4 regions of the Pseudarthrobacter sp. HLT1-3 genome follow, and region 1 is predicted to be linked to each of the others. Evidence: riboswitches for the same ligand, from Rfam matches in the RefSeq annotation. Region 1 holds a riboswitch; each other region holds the start of a gene.
What was found. A riboswitch is a leader RNA that binds a small molecule or an ion and turns the genes downstream of it on or off. The one in region 1 is predicted to bind cyclic di-AMP.

Region 1 (4,335 bases):
GCCTCGGCCCAGCGGTAAATGCGGCCGGCGGAATCCGCGGTCCGTGACGAGGCGAAGTCCAGCCCTCCGCTGGCGTTGAGCCACTGCACCTGGGCATCCAGGGTGACGAGCGTGGCCAGCGCCGGCGTGTTGTAGGTCTGGTTCAGCCGCGAGTTGTCGATCGCCGTCTGCAGGTCCAGGAAGTCCGGGATCCATCGTCCGCCGGCCTTGATCCGCGCCGCGCGCTCCAGCGCTGCCGGGGAGAACAAACCCAGCCACAGGCCGCCGTCGGAGGCAAAGTTCTTCTGCGGGGCGAAGTAGTAAACGTCCGCCTCGGCGACGTCGACGTCGAGCCCGCCGGCAGCCGAGGTGGCGTCAACCAGGACGAGGGAGTCCGCGTCGGCACCGGCTACACGCTGGACCGGAGCAGCGACACCCGTTGACGTTTCGTTCTGGGGCCAGGCGTAGACGTCGACGCCGGCCTCGGCCCGGGCTGCCGGGCGTGTGCCAGGTTCGGACTTGATGATGGAGGAGTCCGCGAGGAACGGTGCCTTGTTGGTGGCGGCGGCAAATTTTGAGCCAAACTCGCCGAAGGACAAGTGCTGTGCCTTGTTTTCGACCAGGCCGAAGCTCGCGATGTCCCAGAAGGCGGTGGACCCGCCGACGCCCAGGATGACCTCGTAGCCCTCCGGGGCGCGGAAAAACTCGCTGAGCCCGGTCCGGACCGATCCCACGAGGTTCTTGACCGGCGCCTGCCGGTGGGAGGTGCCGAGCAGCTTCGACGACGCGGCCAGGGCCGCCAGCTGTTCCGGACGGACCTTGGAAGGTCCGGCGCCGAACCGGCCGTCCTTGGGCAGGAGGTTTGCGGGAATCGTGATGCTGGTGTCGCTCACTGTGGCTCCAATTTTCGGCAGGTTCGAGGTGCGGCTCGGGGTGGCCCGGCAGGATGGCTGCGGCGGAGCCACCGTTTCATTCTGCCTGACTGCCGGGCGGGGCGGGGAAAAGGGACCGTCACAGTCCGGTCATTGAGATTATCCGGAGTAATTCAAAATAGGCTAAGCTGGCCTGCGAACGTAGCGGACCCCGCCAGGGCGCCAGCCGCAGGCGGTACCGTGGGAATCACGTAAGGACGGCGCTCGAGGAGCTGAGCTGAATGACGGACCTGATCGATACAACCGAGATGTATCTCCGGACCATTCTCGAACTTGAAGAAGAAAACATTGTCGCCCTGCGCGCCCGGATCGCCGAGCGACTGCGCCACTCAGGGCCCACCGTTTCCCAGACCGTTGGACGCATGGAGCGCGATGGCCTGGTGGTTGTTACCGGCGACCGGCACCTTGAACTGACCGAAACCGGCCGGAAACGTGCCATTGGGGTGATGCGCAAGCACCGCCTCGCCGAGCGGCTGCTTGCCGACGTGATCGGCCTCGACTGGGCGTATGTCCATGAGGAAGCCTGCCGCTGGGAGCACGTGATGAGCGAACGGGTGGAGCGGCGGATCTTCGAATTGCTAAACCACCCCACGGTCTCGCCGTACGGCAACCCGATTCCCGGCCTCGCGGAACTGGGCGGACTGGCTTCCGAGCCCCACGCACCGGGCGTCGTGAACCTGCTCGAAGCCATGGCCGGCTACGGGCCGGATTCCCGGATCAGGGTGAGCCGCCTCGCCGAGCCCATCCAGGTGGAACCGGAACTGCTCGTCCAACTGGACGAGGGAGGCATCCGCCCCGGCGCCAGTGTTTCGCTGGAGCGGGTAGGGGAGTACATCTCGGTGCGAGTGCCGGAGATCGAAGGCGCCCTGGAGCTGCCACCCGAGGTTGCAGCCCACGTCTTTGTTACCGTCGATTAGCCGGCACTAACTGACAGCTGATGCGACGACCCATGAGTTGTGCACAGCTTCGATAACGGATTTATCTCTGAATGGCTTAATCGCCTATAGTTGGTCTCTAGTACCGATACCAAAGCGTTACCTGATCCGAAGCCGAGCTCTGCCAGCGGATCAGTAGCAGAACCACCTTTCTGGCAGGGGCGGGGGAACCACTTCCGGCTGTTTCAACAGCCTTGGGGTGAAGTCCGTCAGCGGCGAGTACCCTCCACCAACGGACCCTTTGGATCCCTTTGTGCCTGGATTCTTGCCACGGCGGACCGGGTCTTTGATCTCTCTGACCCGAATCCGACAGCTAACTTCGCAGGCTCTCCAGAGAGGAACCTTTTGACCACCCAGACCGCCAGGGGCCGCCGTCGTGCGACCGGTCCCGCTCCGGAGTCCCGTCCGGCCGTCGCCTTGCTGGCAGACCGCCCACGTGACGCGCACCGCGACGCACGCCGGGACCGCCGCAGTCCGTTCCGCCAGGTAACTGACTTCGCGGCCGCCAGTGGCGTGGGGCAAAAGGCCGGCCTCGCCCTGGCCGCCACGGGACTGGTCCTCACTGTCACCGTCCCCGCGACGGGCCCGGTCATGGCCACGGACACCTCCGCCGCCGGTTCCATCTCCGCCGCGGTCCAGCCCGACATCACGGCCGCCGAAGCCAAGATTGACTTCAGCCGTAGCGCCGTCACCACCCAGGGTGACCCGGACGGAAAGCTCAAGCAGTTGCTGAGTGCGCAGTCCGCCGGGTCGATCACCCGTGCAGCCTCCGCAGGCAGCCTCGGGGCGCCCCTCGCCCAGCTGAAAACGGCTTCGCCCTTCGGCTACCGCGTCAGCCCCATCACCGGCGGCTCCGGGGAGTTCCACCGCGGCCAGGACTATGCCGCCCAGTGCGGCAGCGCCGTCCTGGCGGCTGCCAGCGGCACGGTGACGTTCACCGGATGGCATCCCTACGGTGGAGGAAACCGGGTAGTGGTCGACCACGGCAACGGCCTGGAGACCACCTACAACCACCTGTCCTCGGCCACCGTCAAGGTGGGCCAGCAGGTCTCCCGCGGCGATGTCGTGGCAATGTCCGGCACCACCGGTGCCTCCACCGGCTGCCACCTCCACTTTGAAGTCATGGTCAACGGCGAAGTCGTCGACCCGACCGGCTGGCTCTAAAAGCTGATGGGGCGCTCTCGCATTCTTGTGACACGCCGTGATCTGAATGTGACATTGCCTCCCAACTGCTGTACCGTTTGACCTACGCCAACTTTTCCGAAGTTGGCGCTCTTGAGTGGATTGCCTAGCTCTGCCACCGCTCAAGGTCCGTTCGCATGACATCGTCTGGCAGGGGCGGGGGAACCAATTTTGGTCTTCGCAAGAAGACCTTGGGGTTAAGTCGCAAAGCTTCCCAGGAAGCAGCGCGGCCGGGTGACTCCCATCCGAATCCGACAGCTCACCTCGCAGGCATTGGGAGAGGCTACTTTCGTGTCTTCACGCCACAATGCTGCGCTTCACCGCGCTGGCGCGGCTCTTACGAGCCCGCTGAAATCCAACCTCCGTGTCGTCCTTGCCGGCGCCCGGAACGGATTCCACTCCGCCGACTCAATCTCTGCTGAGTCCGGCCCGCAGGCCATGCACCTGCAAGCAGTTCCCGCTTTTGGCGCGTCTTCGCAGTACACCCTTCGCTAAGTAACCCATTTCGGGGCGATCCGGCGTACCCCCAAGATGCCGGAGCGTCCTCAGACCGCGCCTGAAAAGCGCGGACCCAGGATCACGAAAGAGAGAACTGAATGACTACTCGTGCAAACGCACGGCACCGCGCCGAGGTCACCAAGACCAACTCGCTGGCCGTCATTGCCAAGGCTGTCGGCGACAACGCCGGCGGCATGGGTCGCCAGGCAGCCGTTATCGCTGCTGCTTCCGGCCTCGTCCTGACCAGCGGTATCGCAGCCAACGCTGCTGAGACCAACGTCCAGCGCGAAGCCACCTCCGCTTCCACCCTCGAGGTTCAGGCTGCTTCCCCGGCGACCATCTCGGCCGCCTCCACGATCGCCATCTCCTACGAGAAGCCGGCCGTCACCACTTCCCCGGCCCCCGTCGTCGAGGCCCCCAAGCCTGTCGTCAAGGTCGAGGAAGCTCCCGCCGCCAAGACCGCCGGCACCCAGGTCGGAGGCGCCACCCTGACTGCCGCCTCGACTGCCACCAAGGCACCTGCCGTTTCCAGTGGCATGGGCGCGACCATCGCCGCGGCTGCCTACGCCCAGCTCGGTATCGGCCAGGACTGCACCGCCCTCGCCACGAACGCGCTGGCTGCTGCCGGCATCAACTACCACGGCTGGCCGGCAGGTTACCTGTCCCTCGGCCGCACCGTGAGCGCCGCCGAGGCACGCTCCGGCGACCTCGCGTACTACCAGAACGGCGGCTCGGGCATGGCCCACATCGCCGTCTACGTCGGCAACGGCATGGCCGTCCACGGCGGCTGGAACGGCGGGACCACGTCC
Region 2 (4,335 bases), on a different contig from region 1:
TAAGCGGCCACTGCGTGGGATGCCCGGCCCCAAGAAATTGGGCGGCCGCCTCCACGACGAGACTCGCGCAACACAGGAATGCCGACCACTGGATGATGCTTCCGAAACGCGGAGTGAGCATAATCCCGGCTGCGAGGGCCGCCGGGAGGGCGGCCAGCGCGCCGGCCGCCAACCCGAGGTTCATGGCGTGGGTGGAATCGGTAACCATCGGCGCCCAGCTGCTGCCGGTGAGGGCAAACACCGCGCACCCCAGTCCCGCAATAAGCGTCACCAGCGCGGCAGCGCACGCTGCAGCGTCCCTCCGCCGAGTCCAAGCTGCAGCCGGCCTCTGCGGGGACGCTCGCACTGCTACCCGAACGGCGTCGCGCCGTGCTTCAGGATGCTTCGCTCTGCCCAATCTCAGAGCCATCACAAGCAGCACGACGGCGCCCGGTGCGCCGGCTATGGGGGCCATCAGCGTCAAGGCGCCGAGAAGAGGCGCCAATAGTGCTGCCAGGACTGTACTTTGCACGACGTGGTTGGGCAGGGAGCGCCGCTTGCTTAGCGCCGAGCCGACCGGTGCCACGAGACAGATCGTGCCAGCAATCCACGCGAGAATGAGGAACAGGAGCGTTGACGAACCAAACCAGCTGCGGCCGACGCCCGCATCAGCTTCATCGAAACCGACCGACCAACTCGCTGCCGTCAATGCCGCCAAACCACACGCCAAGAAGGCACTAGCCGCAGTGGACAACGCCGCCGGGGCGGAAAGCCGCCCCGTTCGATGCAAGAGCACGACGGCGGAGAGGGCTGAAGCCAGCGGGCCGATGAAGACGGCCAGCACGAGCCGAACCAAGCCGGCTCCGGGGAGCATTATCGCGTTGGTCAACAAGAGTCCGGTGGACACAGTGAAAGCGGTAACAGCTGCGGCTGCGAAACCCGCGGACCAACGATACGTCGCCCTCCCGCCCAGACCGTGGGCCCGGAGCGACCACGCCTCCGGCCTGAAAGGGCGCGCCAAGCCTCTGGCCTGGCTACGCCGTCGGGAACCGCTCATCGCTTGCCCGGGCGGCGCTCCACCACGGCGTAAGCCTTTTCATCGAAGAACTCCCAATCGGTGACGACCATAAAGCCCAGCGCATCCACCCGGTCGTTCAGGACGTGGACGTCGAATCCGCCGTCGCGGGGCTCGGCGTCCCACGTGGACACGTGAGCTTCCCCGTCTTCGAGCACCACCAGTTCCGTGTTGACGTTGAAGTCCTCCGGCGGCTGACTGCTCAGCTGGCAGATGGCAACACAGTGCCGGGGGACGTCGGGGCTGTTCATTGTCGGGCCTCCGTTTCGGCGGAACGGTGATGGCATCATCCTATGCCTGGGGCAGCGACCGGCGGGGCATTCCAGGCCCGGCCATGCCCCCCCATGTGATACCTCGATGTGACTTGTCGTGATCATTCCGTTACCGTTATTAAGTGCCTGTTGTTTCCGAGACAGGTTCTCCCCCGCCGATTGCCTAACTCTGCCGCGGCGTGGGGATAACTCGCAGCAACGTCCGGCAGAGACGGGGAAACCAATTTTGACCCGCTGTTTTCCAGGGGTCTTGGGGTGAAGCCGCACGGCCCGCTATGTCGGGCCCGCGTGCGGCCGGGTGCCTCCCATCCGAATCCGACAGCTCACCTCGCAGGCATTGGGAGAGGCTTCTATAATGACTTTTAGCAATACCCGTGCGCCCAAACACGCCGCCCTACGCAACAATCGCCGCACCGCCGGCACCATCGGCCGCCAGGCCGCAGTCCTCGTCGCCGCTTCCGGAATGGTGCTTAGCGGCGCCATGGCCGCCAACGCCGCCGATGCACCGACCGAGCGCGACGCTGCACCAGCAACGTCCGTTGACGTCAAGGGCCAGGTATCCGCGCCGGTGCAGGCCGACTCGGCCGTCCAGATCACTTTCGAACGCACGGCCGTCGAGACGTCCCCGGCTCCCGTGGTGGAGGCACCCAAGCCCGTAGACGCTCCGAAGGCGGCAGCTGCTGTTGCCGCTCCAAAGGCAGCAGCTGTGGCCCCCGCGGCGGCCAAGGCAACCGTCAAGGTCCAGGCAGCCCCGGCCCCGGCCGCTGCCCCGGCAGCCGGTGGAGTCAACGCCACCCTGCTGTCCGTGGCCTACGGCCAGATCGGCATCACGCAGGACTGCACCGCCATGGTGGAGAAGGCCCTGAACGCGGCCGGCATCCCGGTCGGTGACATCGGCCCGCAGGCCTTCCTGAAATACGGCTCGGTCGTCGCCACGCCCCAGGCCGGCGACATCATCGTCCAGTCCGGCCACGTCGCCATCTACGCCGGCAACGGCCAAGCCATCAGCGGCGGCATGAACGGCGTCAACGCCACCATGACGCACCCGCTGTCCTGGCTGACCGCCACCGGCCCGGTGACGTTCGTCCGCGCAGGCTAGCAGCACCGCCAGCAACGCACAGGAGGCCGGTCGATCAGTTGCCTTGGGGGCAGCGGATCACCGGCCTTCTGCGTTAACGGAGTCCGGCTCCACCGCGTACCGCAGCAGCACCACGCCGTTGCCAAACGTCCGGCTCTCCAGCAGTCGGAGAGGCATCATCGCATCCGTTTCCTTAAACAGGAGTTTGCCCCGGCCGATGAGGACCGGGTGCACATAGATCCGGTACTCGTCGATCAGGCCGAGCCGCCTGAAAGCCGCCGCGAGATCGGCGCCGCCAAGGGCCAGATCGCCGCCGGGCTGTTCCTTGAGCCTCACGACGTCCTCGGCGACGACCTCGTGCACCACCTCGGTGTTCCAATCCGCCGTCGGCAGGGTCCGGGAGTAGACGATCTTCGGCATGTCCCGCCAGATCCCCGCGAACTCAACCAACGGGGGAGGGCTCGACGGGTCCTGGTCGGCCGTCGGCCAGAAGGCCGCCATCAGCTCGTAGGTAACGCGGCCGTCCAGGAAGGCGCCCATCGTCCGGAGCTCATTGTTGAAGTGGGTGTGCAGTTCGTCATCGACCCGGTGCCAGCTCAGATCGTGCTGCGGACCTTCGAAGTAGCCGTCCAGGGACACTTGCATCATGAAGATGACCTTGCGCATGCGGGGCTCCTTTGCTGGGCTGCCGGGGTTCCAGCCTACGACGCGGACCGCGGCAGCGGCAGGGCGACGCCGGCCGGCCCGTTCTTGCCGCACTGCGGCTTTGGCGGCCCCCGGACCCCGGGCTCCGGGCTCCGGAAGGCCAATCCGGGACCACGTGGGCGCGGCCGCTTGCGCTAGGCTGAGCCTGGGGCAGAATAAGGAAATCTGAAGCCGCGCCGCGGTTCTGAATTGAGCGCGGTCCCTAGTCAAGAAGGACAAGCATGCCAGCGAACCAGCTCGTGCCGTCAGTCGACGTCGCGCCTCCGTCAATACTTCGGCGATAGGCCGGATGGATTCCTGGGGTCCCGGCCGGCACTACAGCAGCGGCCGGCATACAGCCGACTTCAACCGGAGTCCCCTGCGGGGCCTGCCGGGGTTTCTGGGCGGGATCAGGCCGCAGTTCCTGATTGCGCTCATCACGGTCCTCGCCCTGGTCTCGGCCGCGACCGTCTACGCCACCGTCCAGGCCGGCATTCCACGCGATGCCGGTGCTGCTCCGGCCACCTCGGCAACCGCAGCAGCGAATGCCGGAGCTGCCGACCCGCTGTCTGCCACCGGAGCGACACCGTCCGCGGCAGTAACAGCCACAGCGCCGCCGGCTGGAGGCGCAGCCCCGACACCCGCCGTCGCTCCTTCCGACCCGACCATCAGTGCGGCGCTCGACGCGGAAATCGACGGGGTCATCAAGGCCAACAGCGCCTACAAGTTGGGCGTGGCCCTGATCGACGTGCGCGACGGGGAAGTGCACGAGTACGGGGTGAAAACCAAGTTCGTGGCCGCCAGTACCGGCAAGATCCTCGCCGCTGCCGCCTACTACCACCTGGTGGAAACCGGCAAGGCCTCGCTGGCGTCCCGGATGGGGGCGTCCACCGCCGGCCAACAGATCCGGCAAATGGTCCAGCAGAGCAACAATGAATCGTGGGCGTTGATCCTCGCCGCCGTCGGCCAGAAGGGCATGACCGCCTACGCCGCCAGCCTCGGCATCCCCTATGACCGCACGGTGAACGGGCTGACTCCCGCCGAGACGGGGCGGACCCTGTCCGAGCTGTACAGCGGACGGCTCCTCAATGCCACCAACACCGCCCAGCTGCTGTCCTATATGCAGCAGACCAATTACGAGCTGCTGATCCCGGCCGCCACGCCCCCAGAGGTCAGCGTCTTCCACAAATACGGGCTGCTTGAGGGCTACCTGCATGACGCGAGCGTTCTGGTCCAGGGCGACCGGG
Region 3 (4,335 bases), on a different contig from region 1:
GGTAAAGGATGACCGCGGCCAGGGACGAGAACGCGACCACGGCGGCGGCCGCGAAAGCCGTCCGTGAACCGTTCAGCAGCACAAACACCGCAGCTACGACCGCGGCTCCGGCCTGGATCAGAAACAGGGTGCCTTGCCCGAGCCCGCCAGGGGCCGCCTGCTGGTAGCCCGGGGCGAGCTGGACATGGACCACGGCACTGACCACCAGGCCCGCAGCGGTACAGACACGCAGTACCCAAAGAGACCGTGCCTGCGGTTTTAGTTCCTGGTGGGTCATTTCACGACCAGCGTCCCCGTCATCTGCGGATGAAAGCTGCAGATAATCCCGTACTCACCGGCGACGTCCGGAGCCTTAAAGCTCACCGTTGCACCGCCCGGGACCTCAACGTCGAAACCGCCCTTGTCCTTGGCGGTCAGGGTATGCGGGGCGCTGTCCGCGTTCGTCACCGTCACCATCGCCCCCGGCTTCACCGACGCCGGAACCTCATACGCGAAGCCCCTGATCGTGATGACAGCCTCGCCGGCCGAGGCCGATCCATCAGCTGACGGGACAGCGGAACTGGCGGCGGGCGGCGGGGCGGAGGGCGCTCCCTCCTGGGCGGCGCACCCGGTAAGGGCCGCCAACGACACGGCGACAGCTACGGTCAAGATGCGATTGATCGTTCTCATGACAATCCCTTTCCCAGGGATGTGTCCTCCGCGCGCCGGAATGGCGCACCTATCAGGAAACTACCCACACCCTATTCGTCACCACTGCCCTTACGGACTGCCGACGAGGACTGGCGGAATGACCGGCCCGAACGGGATCCATGCTGTCCGGTGGAAGGTTTTCTGAGGGAAAGACATCATGCTTCCGGTCTGCGTAGGCTGGCCCCATCCGGCACGGTACGAGCATCGAAGAGTGAGTCATGACTGAAATCACTGCACATGTCGAAGTCCTCTGCCGGCCCTGCGGCAAGTCGATGTCGGTCGTCTCTCCAGCATCTCAAATACGATCGTATTTTGAGGTGCCCGGGAGGCGGCCGTCAACGTAGGGCTGGTTTCCAGCGCGAGGCATTTCGTCATGTTGGGGCCGGGCGATTCGACGATACTTCGGGGTCGTCACGAGTCGTGGTTTCCGGATGTGGAACCGCATGGATTGCACCTACCAGGTCTCTTTGCGTGATCTTGGTTAGAAGTCTTTGTCGGTTGTGCCGGTTCCGGCCGGTGCCGTCTGGATCCGCACATTGCTTATGCCCGCCGTCGAGTTCGCGGCAGCGGTGAGGGTGGCGTTACCGGTCAGGTAGGCGCCCGGATCCTCGACCGACCCCGAGGTGTTCTCGTTCCAGGCGTTCACGAACGATTGACGGAAATCCCACACCGACATCGGAAAGAACATCGAGGGACGGCCCGCCGGGTTTTTCTGCCCCGTCACGGTTTGACCCGGACCGGGGGACCGGTTCCTAAATGCCGAATCGCCCCTCGGAGGGAGGGGAGCGCAGGAGCCGGTCCGGTGGGTGCAGGTCGATGATTGGCAGGTGCCCGTCAGTGCGGATGGCGTCACCACCGCCGTTTCGGTGGTGGTAGCCGCTGGAGTAGTGCAGGATTACATGAACCGACTCTACGGCGTTCGCCGCACGCAAGGTTTCGATGATGAAGTCGCGCTCCTCATCCGTGCGGTCTGCAATTTTGTGGTGCCGCTGATCGTATCTTCGTAGATTTTGTCGCATCCGGCCTTCTTCAGGGCGTCGATCTGCAAGCGCAGGTTCTGGTCCCGGGTGGAGACTCGGGCGTAGCCGATTCGGTGCGCGGTCATGGGGTGTTCTCTTCTCAAAACTCAGTCCGGTGCGTTGCTTCGACTGTACCTTTTTGAGAACTATTTGTGAGAACGACCGGCCTTGAGCTCGGTTTTTCGTCCCAACGGCGGTTTTCAGCAGAAAGATGCCCGTTTGCAACAGCTCGCTGCGAACACCGCGATTCTCAAATCAACTTATTCTTGAAATCCTTCGTTTCCGAGATTGGCTGTATCGCAGCAGGGAACCGGCCGGTGCTGCGGCCAAAATGCCTCCACTGGTGGAGCCCGGAGGCAACGTCAAACCGGCCGCTTGCCCTCCACGGGGCCAGGCCAGCGCCGGGTGCCGCGGCCAGTCTTGTCCCGCTGCCAGGTAGGCGGTCAGGGCCGCCATGCGGGCATGCCATCTGGCCTCGTCGGCCCTCGCTCGGCGCTACTTGCCCATAGCCGCGGGCCCCAACACCGGGACCCAAGGTGCTGCATATAACGAATTTGTAACTTATGCGAACCGTTCGCTAGGGTTGGAGAAGAACATACCCCTAACGGGTATGGTTGCGACCGCTTCGCCAAACCCCGCCGGCGGTCAATGAAGCTATCTTTCTCAAGGCGGGGGCGGAGGACCCATCTACGGTGCGCCATGGTGCACCTTGGGGTGAAGTCGATCCTGTGACTGCGTGTCTGAACGTATCCGCAGGACGGCCGGACAGTCCACTCGTCCGAATCCGACAGCTAACTTCGCCGGCGCCGAGAGGACCACGATTTTGTCTGCCCACCCAGAACACGGCCGCCGCCGTGCCCTTCCGTCCCCTTCCTCAGCGTCCAATCGGGCTGCAATCCATGTACCATCGAGGCCGTCCCGGGGCCAGCAGTTTGGCGTTGCGGCAGCAGTTACGGCAATGATTGCCCTCACCGCGCTGTCTACAGCCCACGCGGATTCCGGTGCGCACTCTGCAGGCAAGGACCAGCCGGTCGCTGCAGCCCCGGCCGCCCAAGTGGCCGTTACGGCGGACGCCGGTGCCGGTCTGACCTTTGACCGTCCGGCTGTGACCTCACAGCCGGCACCCGCTCCGCCGGCTCCTACACCTGCACCGGCTCCGCTGGTGCAGGCCGCGGCAGTGCCCGCGGCACCTGAAGCTGCCCCCGCACCGGTGTCGAAGGGGCTGCGGGCTCCGCTCGCGTCGATGAACGTCAGTTCCGCTTTCGGCTTCCGGGTCAGCCCCATCACCGGAGCTGCAGGTGAGTTGCACACCGGCGTTGACCTGACGGGAGCGTGCTCGACAGCGGTATTCGCGGCCGGTGCTGGGACCGTCACCGAGGCCGGCTGGAGCCCGTACGGCGGCGGCAACCGGATCGTGGTGGATCATAGCAACGGCTTGAAAACCACCTACAACCATCTGGCCAGCATTGGTGTCTCGACCGGGCAGTCCGTAGCGCAGGGCCAGCAAATCGCAGGCGTTGGTACGACCGGAGCATCCACTGGCTGCCACCTCCACTTTGAGGTCCTGGCCAACGGCAAAACCGTCAACCCCTCAGCCTTTATCTGATCGCCCGGGCCATGGCAGTAGGCGAAGGCCGGCAGCGCCCCGCGGCCGGCGCTGCCGGTCGTGACGCTCAAGGACAGGACAGCGCCCAGCGTCGGACCCACGCAGGGGGTCCAGTCGAGCCCCAAGACGACGCCCAGCAGCGGGGCGCCGGCCAGGCCTGTACGGCGGCCGAGGGTGATCTTTCGGGTCTGCTGCAGCCATGGCACCATTCCAAGCAGGGCTGCCCCCATCAGGATCACCACCACGCCCAGGCCGCGCATCAGAATGTCCTGCCAGCGCAGCAGCCAGGACCCGATAGCCCCGTAAAGGGTGAATACGGCCGCGAAACCCAGCACGAACAGTCCTCCCGGTCAGGACGCGGCGGCGGTTGTGCGACTGGGTCGGGTCTGTCAGTCCGGAGACGTATCCCAAATAGCCCGGTATCAGGGGCAAGATGCAGGGCGAGAGGAAGACACCAGGTCGGCGGTCATGGCCAGGGGAATGGCAATCAGGGGAGCGCCGGAGGTCACCATTGAGGCGAAGAATTCTCCGATGTCTATGGGTCAGGAGGCACCGGAGGCCGGAATGTGGTGCCGCCGTCGGTGGAGACGATGATCCCCTCGGCGGTGGCGGCCCAGATCCACGGGTTTCCGTCGGTGCCCTTCACGGCGGCTATCGCGTGGACTTCGCCGTCGATCCGGCCCTTCCGGGTCCAGGTCGCGCCGGCGTCGGCGGAGTAGTGGACCGTTCCGTCGGGTTCGACCCCTGCGGCCTCTGCGGGGTGGGCGAAGGTGGCCAACTGAATGACCGGGCCGGAGGTCACCAGCTCCCAGGTGTTGCCGCGGTTGGTGGAGCGCCGGATCCCTTCGGGGGTGGTGGCCAGAACGGTGTCACTGTCGGGGTGCCCGGCCAGGGCCGCGGGGGCGAAGGCGGCGGCCACGGTTTTCCAGGTCTTGCCGTCCAGTGTGGTGCGCAGTTCCCAGTCGGGCGACGATGCCGGATTTGGTGGTGGTGAGGGCGTGGAAGTCTGATTCGCCTTGC
Region 4 (4,335 bases), on a different contig from region 1:
CATGGTGCTTGTTTCTGCAGGCGGCCTCGTCGTGATCGGTCTGGCCGGCACTGCGCTGATCCGCCGGACCATGAAGCCGCTGGACCAGCTGTCCGAGGTTGCGACCCAGGTGTCCCGGCTGCCGCTTGATGCCGGCGAGGTGGGACTGGCCATGCGGGTTCCGGCGTCCGCGGCGCATCCCGGAACCGAGGTGGGCAGCGTCGGCCATGCCTTGAACCTGATGCTGGACAACGTCTCCAACGCGCTGGAGGCCCGGCAGAACAGCGAGATGAAAGTCCGCCAGTTCGTGGCGGACGCCTCGCATGAGCTGCGCACGCCCTTGACCGCCATCCGCGGCTACACCGAGCTGATGCGGATGACCGAACACTTCACGCCCGACGGCGAGAAGTCCCTCGCCCGGGTGCAAAGCCAGTCCGAACGGATGACCACCCTGGTGGAGGACCTGCTCCTGCTCGCGCGGCTGGATGAGGGCCAGCCGCTCAAGCTCAGCGAGGTGGACCTGACCCAGCTGGCCATCGAAACAGTGAGTGATGAGAAGGTCATGGCCCCTGACCGGGTCTGGCAGCTGGAGCTCCCGGAGGAGCCGGTGGTGGTCCGGGGCGACGCGACCCAGCTGCACCAGGTGTTGGCCAACCTGCTCTCCAACGCGCGGAAGCACACCGGTCCCGGCACAACGGTCGTGACCGGCGTGAAGCTCACCCCGGACGGTAGTGCCGTGGTGACAGTGACGGACAACGGGCCCGGAATCGCCCCGGAATTTGTGGACCGGGTCTTTGCGCGTTTTACGCGCGCTGACGCTTCCCGGAAGAATCCGGTGCCCGTTGCGGCGGCGGCACACGGGCGGCGGCCCTTTCCGCACCCTCCGCTTCACCCCCCGCGTCTGCCTTCTGCTTCCGGGGCCGCCGCCGCTCTCACCAGCGCGGCCGCCGAGGGAACCAGCGGGCTGGGCCTGTCCATCGTGCAGTCAATCATTGCGGCCCATGGCGGAACTGTCAGCGTCGCGTCGCGGCCCGGACGGACGGAATTCACTGTGCGGCTGCCGGCAACTCCCCCGACGCCTGCGGCTAGCCGGACAGCGGCAGGGGCGCAAGACGCCACGCCGCCGTCGTGATCTCCGTTATTGAAATGTGACTTAGCCGCCCAGGTCCTGTACGGTTTTTAGGGTGCGGCCATCACTAGGGCCGCATATCCGGGCGCACGCCAAGCTCTGCCGCCTACCGGATTCCGCTGGACCAGGCAGAGGCGGGGGACCCAGAGTTCCCGGGCATTTGCATCTTCCGCCCTTGGGGTGAAGCCGACACGTGAAATTCCGTGCGGCCGGGTGACCTCACCCGAACCCGACAGCTAACTCCGCAGGCGTTGAGAGGCGATTATGACCGACTTCAACGCACAACCGCGCCCTGACGGCGCCGAGAACACCACCCGCTCCAAACCGGCGAGCCACCGCGCGGAACCAGCCAAGCCCGCGTCGGCCCTGTCCCGGATTGCCGGCAATGTCGGCTCCACCGGCCGCCGGGCGGCGGTTGTGGTTGCGGCCTGCGCGGTCCTCGTGGGGGCCGGCGCCGCAGGCCAGGCGTCCGAGACCGGCGCCCGCAACACCAGCGCGGGCAGTTCCACGCAACCAGCCACGACGGCGGATCCGTTGACGCACCTCGATTTTGAACGCGTCCGGGTTGCCAACCAGGCCGTAATCCCGACCGGAACCGCCGCCGCCCCGGCAGCGCCGGTTCAGCAAGCTGAAGTACCCGCCCCGGCAGCTGCACCGGCCCCTGCACCGGCTCCGGCCGCCGCTCCGGCTCCGGAGCCCGCACCCGCACCAGCTCCTGCTCCTGTCGCCGTCAATGACCCTGCCGGAGCCCAGGCTTACGCGGCCAGCCAGCTGGGTTCCTACGGCTGGGCCGCCAGCCAGATGCCCTGCCTGATGAAGCTCTGGACCAAGGAGTCGGACTGGGAGACCACTGCCACCAACCCGAGCAGCGGCGCCTACGGCGTGGTCCAGTCCCTGCCCGCCGAGAAGATGGCCAGCGCCGGGGCGGACTACCGGACCAACTACCGCACGCAGATCAACTGGGGCCTGCAGTACGTGCAGGATCGCTACGGCTCCCCATGCGGGGCCCTGAACTTCCACTACGCCAACAACTGGTACTAAGCAGCGCTGCGGATCAGCCGCCCGGGCGGTTGGGGATGTACTGCACTGCCCACTTGTTGCCGTCGGGATCGGCGAAATAAACGAAGTGCCCCCAGTCCTGGACGTCGATGCCGCTGACCTCCACACCGTTGTCCTTGAGCTGTTGGTGGGCTGCCGCGATGTCGCTGACCACCAGCTGCAGGCTGGGGGCGGTGCCCGGCGGCGCATCATTGAGGCCCTCGCCGATGGCGATCGAGCAGGCTGAGCCGGGCGGGGTCAGCTGGACGAAGCGGATGCCGTCCATCGGCCGCTCGTCATAGTCGGCGTTGAAGCCCACCTTGTTGACGTAGAAATCCTTGGCGCGGTCCACATCGGACACCGGGACAAAGACGAGTTCGAGTTTCCAGTCCATGACGCTCAGGCTAGTCCCGCAGGGTCTCGCCGGGAAAGGGAAATCTCAAGCCCGTGGAACCCGCCGCGGGCAGGTTCGCGTCGGGCGGCTGGCTTAGCCGGCCACGCCGTAGAGGCGGTCGCCGGCATCGCCCAGGCCCGGGACGATGTAGGACTTTTCGTTGAGCTTCTCATCGATCGAGGCGAGCACGATCGTCACGTTGGCGTCGGAGAGCTCTTCCTCCAGCTTTGCCAGGCCTTCCGGGGCCGCGAGCAGGCAGATGCAGGTGACGTCGGAGGCGCCGCGCTTGAAGAGGAACTTGATGGCCTCGCGCAGCGTGCCGCCGGTGGCAAGCATGGGGTCCAGGACGAAGATCTGCCGGTCGGTGAGGTCCTCGGGGAGCCGCTCGGCATACGTGATGATATCCAGGGTCTCTTCGTCGCGGGCCATCCCCAGGAAGCCGACCTCGGCCGTGGGGACCAGCTTGGTCATGCCCTCGAGCATGCCGAGCCCGGCGCGCAGGATGGGGACGACCAGCGGCGTGGGCTTGGTGAACGCGGTGCCGATGGTCGTGCTGACCGGGGTCTCGATGGTCACCGGTTCGGTGCGGACTTCGCGGGTTGCCTCATACGCCAGGAGCGTCACAAGTTCCTCGGTGAGCTGGCGGAAAACCGGGGAGGGGGTGTTCTTGTCCCGTAGAACGGTGAGCTTATGGGCGACCAGCGGGTGGTCCACAACGAGAGTGCGCATGGGTCAAAACTATCACCCGGCGGACGGGGGCCCGCCCGTGGGGCCGCGGGCGCCGACGTCGTTCGCTTCCTCTGGAGAACCGCTGCCGGCGGCGCCGTCGCGCAGGTGGACAGAGTTGTCAAAAGTCGGGGCGGGTCCGGCGTCCTCGCGGTGCCGCAGGGCGTGGAAGAACCGGTGGGCCATGATCACGATCCCGACCCAGGCCAGCCCCAGCACCCATCCGATGATCACATCGGTCATCCAGTGGTGGCCCAAATAGACCCTGCTCATGCCCATTGCGAAGATGAAGGCCGCCCCCGCCGCGATCAGGCCGACACGGGCCAGGGTGTGTTCAATCTGCAGACAGGCGAGGTACACCACAAGTCCGATTACCACCGTGGTGTTGAGCGTGTGGCCGCTAGGGAACGACGGCGAACTTTCGTAGGGCGGGACGGCGTCGGCGTGGTCCGGACGGGTCCGGCCGATCAGCGTCTTGCCCACGGACGTCGCGGTCACGGAGACCGCCGCGGCACCGCCGATCAGGATCAGCGGCCGCCAGGTCCGGCTGGTCCAGATCAGCCACGCGGTCAGGAGACTGCCCAGGATGGGCATCCCAATCCCGCCCCCGATGTTGGTGAAACCCGTGACGAACGCGTCCAGGCCGGGGCTGCGGAGCTGTTCCATAAACCCCAGGGTGGGCTTGTCCAGGCTGGCCAGGCCGGCCTCGTCCACGACGTCGTTATAGACCTCGGCACTTACCAGCGCCAGCATCAGCACCACCGCGCCGCCCACGAGCATCGTGGCCCACAGCGCCGCATACGGCACCACCCACTTGCCCCAACGGTGCGTTATCCAGCCCACTGTCCCGTTGTTCACGGTTGCTCCCGAATGTTGGTGCTGGCAGCCGGGCTGCACAGCTTGCTTAGCATCGAAACTATCATTGAGCCATGACTTGCCCCGAGCCCCGCCATGCCGAATGGATGGGCCTTGCCCTCACCGAGGCGCGTGCCGCGCTGGCCACGGCCGACGTGCCGATCGGCGCCGTCGTCATCGGTCCGGACGGCACCGTGCTCGGCAGCGGACGCAA

Region 2: it holds a riboswitch for cyclic di-AMP, as region 1 does, so the genes downstream of both, AC50X9_RS20610 (C40 family peptidase) here and AC50X9_RS02635 (M23 family metallopeptidase) in region 1, are expected to answer to the same signal.
Region 3: it holds a riboswitch for cyclic di-AMP, as region 1 does, so the genes downstream of both, AC50X9_RS20435 (M23 family metallopeptidase) here and AC50X9_RS02635 (M23 family metallopeptidase) in region 1, are expected to answer to the same signal.
Region 4: it holds a riboswitch for cyclic di-AMP, as region 1 does, so the genes downstream of both, AC50X9_RS12095 (aggregation-promoting factor C-terminal-like domain-containing protein) here and AC50X9_RS02635 (M23 family metallopeptidase) in region 1, are expected to answer to the same signal.

The regions. Positions count from the first base shown of each region.
Region 1 is NZ_JBWZCJ010000002.1:197,791-202,125, reverse strand. Features, by position in the region: gene serC (phosphoserine transaminase) at 1-872, opposite strand, end outside; gene AC50X9_RS02640 (iron-dependent transcriptional repressor DtxR) at 1,133-1,828, shown strand; cyclic di-AMP (ydaO/yuaA leader) riboswitch at 1,974-2,189, shown strand; gene AC50X9_RS02635 (M23 family metallopeptidase) at 2,192-3,010, shown strand; cyclic di-AMP (ydaO/yuaA leader) riboswitch at 3,157-3,315, shown strand; gene AC50X9_RS02630 (NlpC/P60 family protein) at 3,625-4,335, shown strand, end outside.
Region 2 is NZ_JBWZCJ010000043.1:2,024-6,358, forward strand. Features, by position in the region: gene AC50X9_RS20600 (hypothetical protein) at 1-271, opposite strand, end outside; gene AC50X9_RS20605 (hypothetical protein) at 1,033-1,305, opposite strand; cyclic di-AMP (ydaO/yuaA leader) riboswitch at 1,508-1,677, shown strand; gene AC50X9_RS20610 (C40 family peptidase) at 1,682-2,425, shown strand; gene AC50X9_RS20615 (dihydrofolate reductase family protein) at 2,483-3,070, opposite strand; gene AC50X9_RS20620 (serine hydrolase) at 3,399-4,335, shown strand, end outside.
Region 3 is NZ_JBWZCJ010000041.1:7,671-12,005, reverse strand. Features, by position in the region: gene AC50X9_RS20460 (hypothetical protein) at 1-277, opposite strand, end outside; gene AC50X9_RS20455 (cupredoxin domain-containing protein) at 274-669, opposite strand; gene AC50X9_RS20450 (hypothetical protein) at 1,172-1,414, opposite strand; gene AC50X9_RS20445 (hypothetical protein) at 1,443-1,622, opposite strand; gene AC50X9_RS20440 (recombinase family protein) at 1,601-1,795, opposite strand; cyclic di-AMP (ydaO/yuaA leader) riboswitch at 2,352-2,527, shown strand; gene AC50X9_RS20435 (M23 family metallopeptidase) at 2,668-3,315, shown strand; partial or broken gene AC50X9_RS20430 (cytochrome c biogenesis CcdA family protein) at 3,318-3,854, opposite strand; gene AC50X9_RS20425 (WD40/YVTN/BNR-like repeat-containing protein) at 3,851-4,335, opposite strand, start outside.
Region 4 is NZ_JBWZCJ010000012.1:80,259-84,593, forward strand. Features, by position in the region: gene AC50X9_RS12090 (sensor histidine kinase) at 1-1,111, shown strand, start outside; cyclic di-AMP (ydaO/yuaA leader) riboswitch at 1,216-1,374, shown strand; gene AC50X9_RS12095 (aggregation-promoting factor C-terminal-like domain-containing protein) at 1,373-2,149, shown strand; gene AC50X9_RS12100 (glyoxalase superfamily protein) at 2,163-2,540, opposite strand; gene upp (uracil phosphoribosyltransferase) at 2,634-3,269, opposite strand; gene AC50X9_RS12110 (phosphatase PAP2 family protein) at 3,282-4,124, opposite strand; gene AC50X9_RS12115 (nucleoside deaminase) at 4,196-4,335, shown strand, end outside.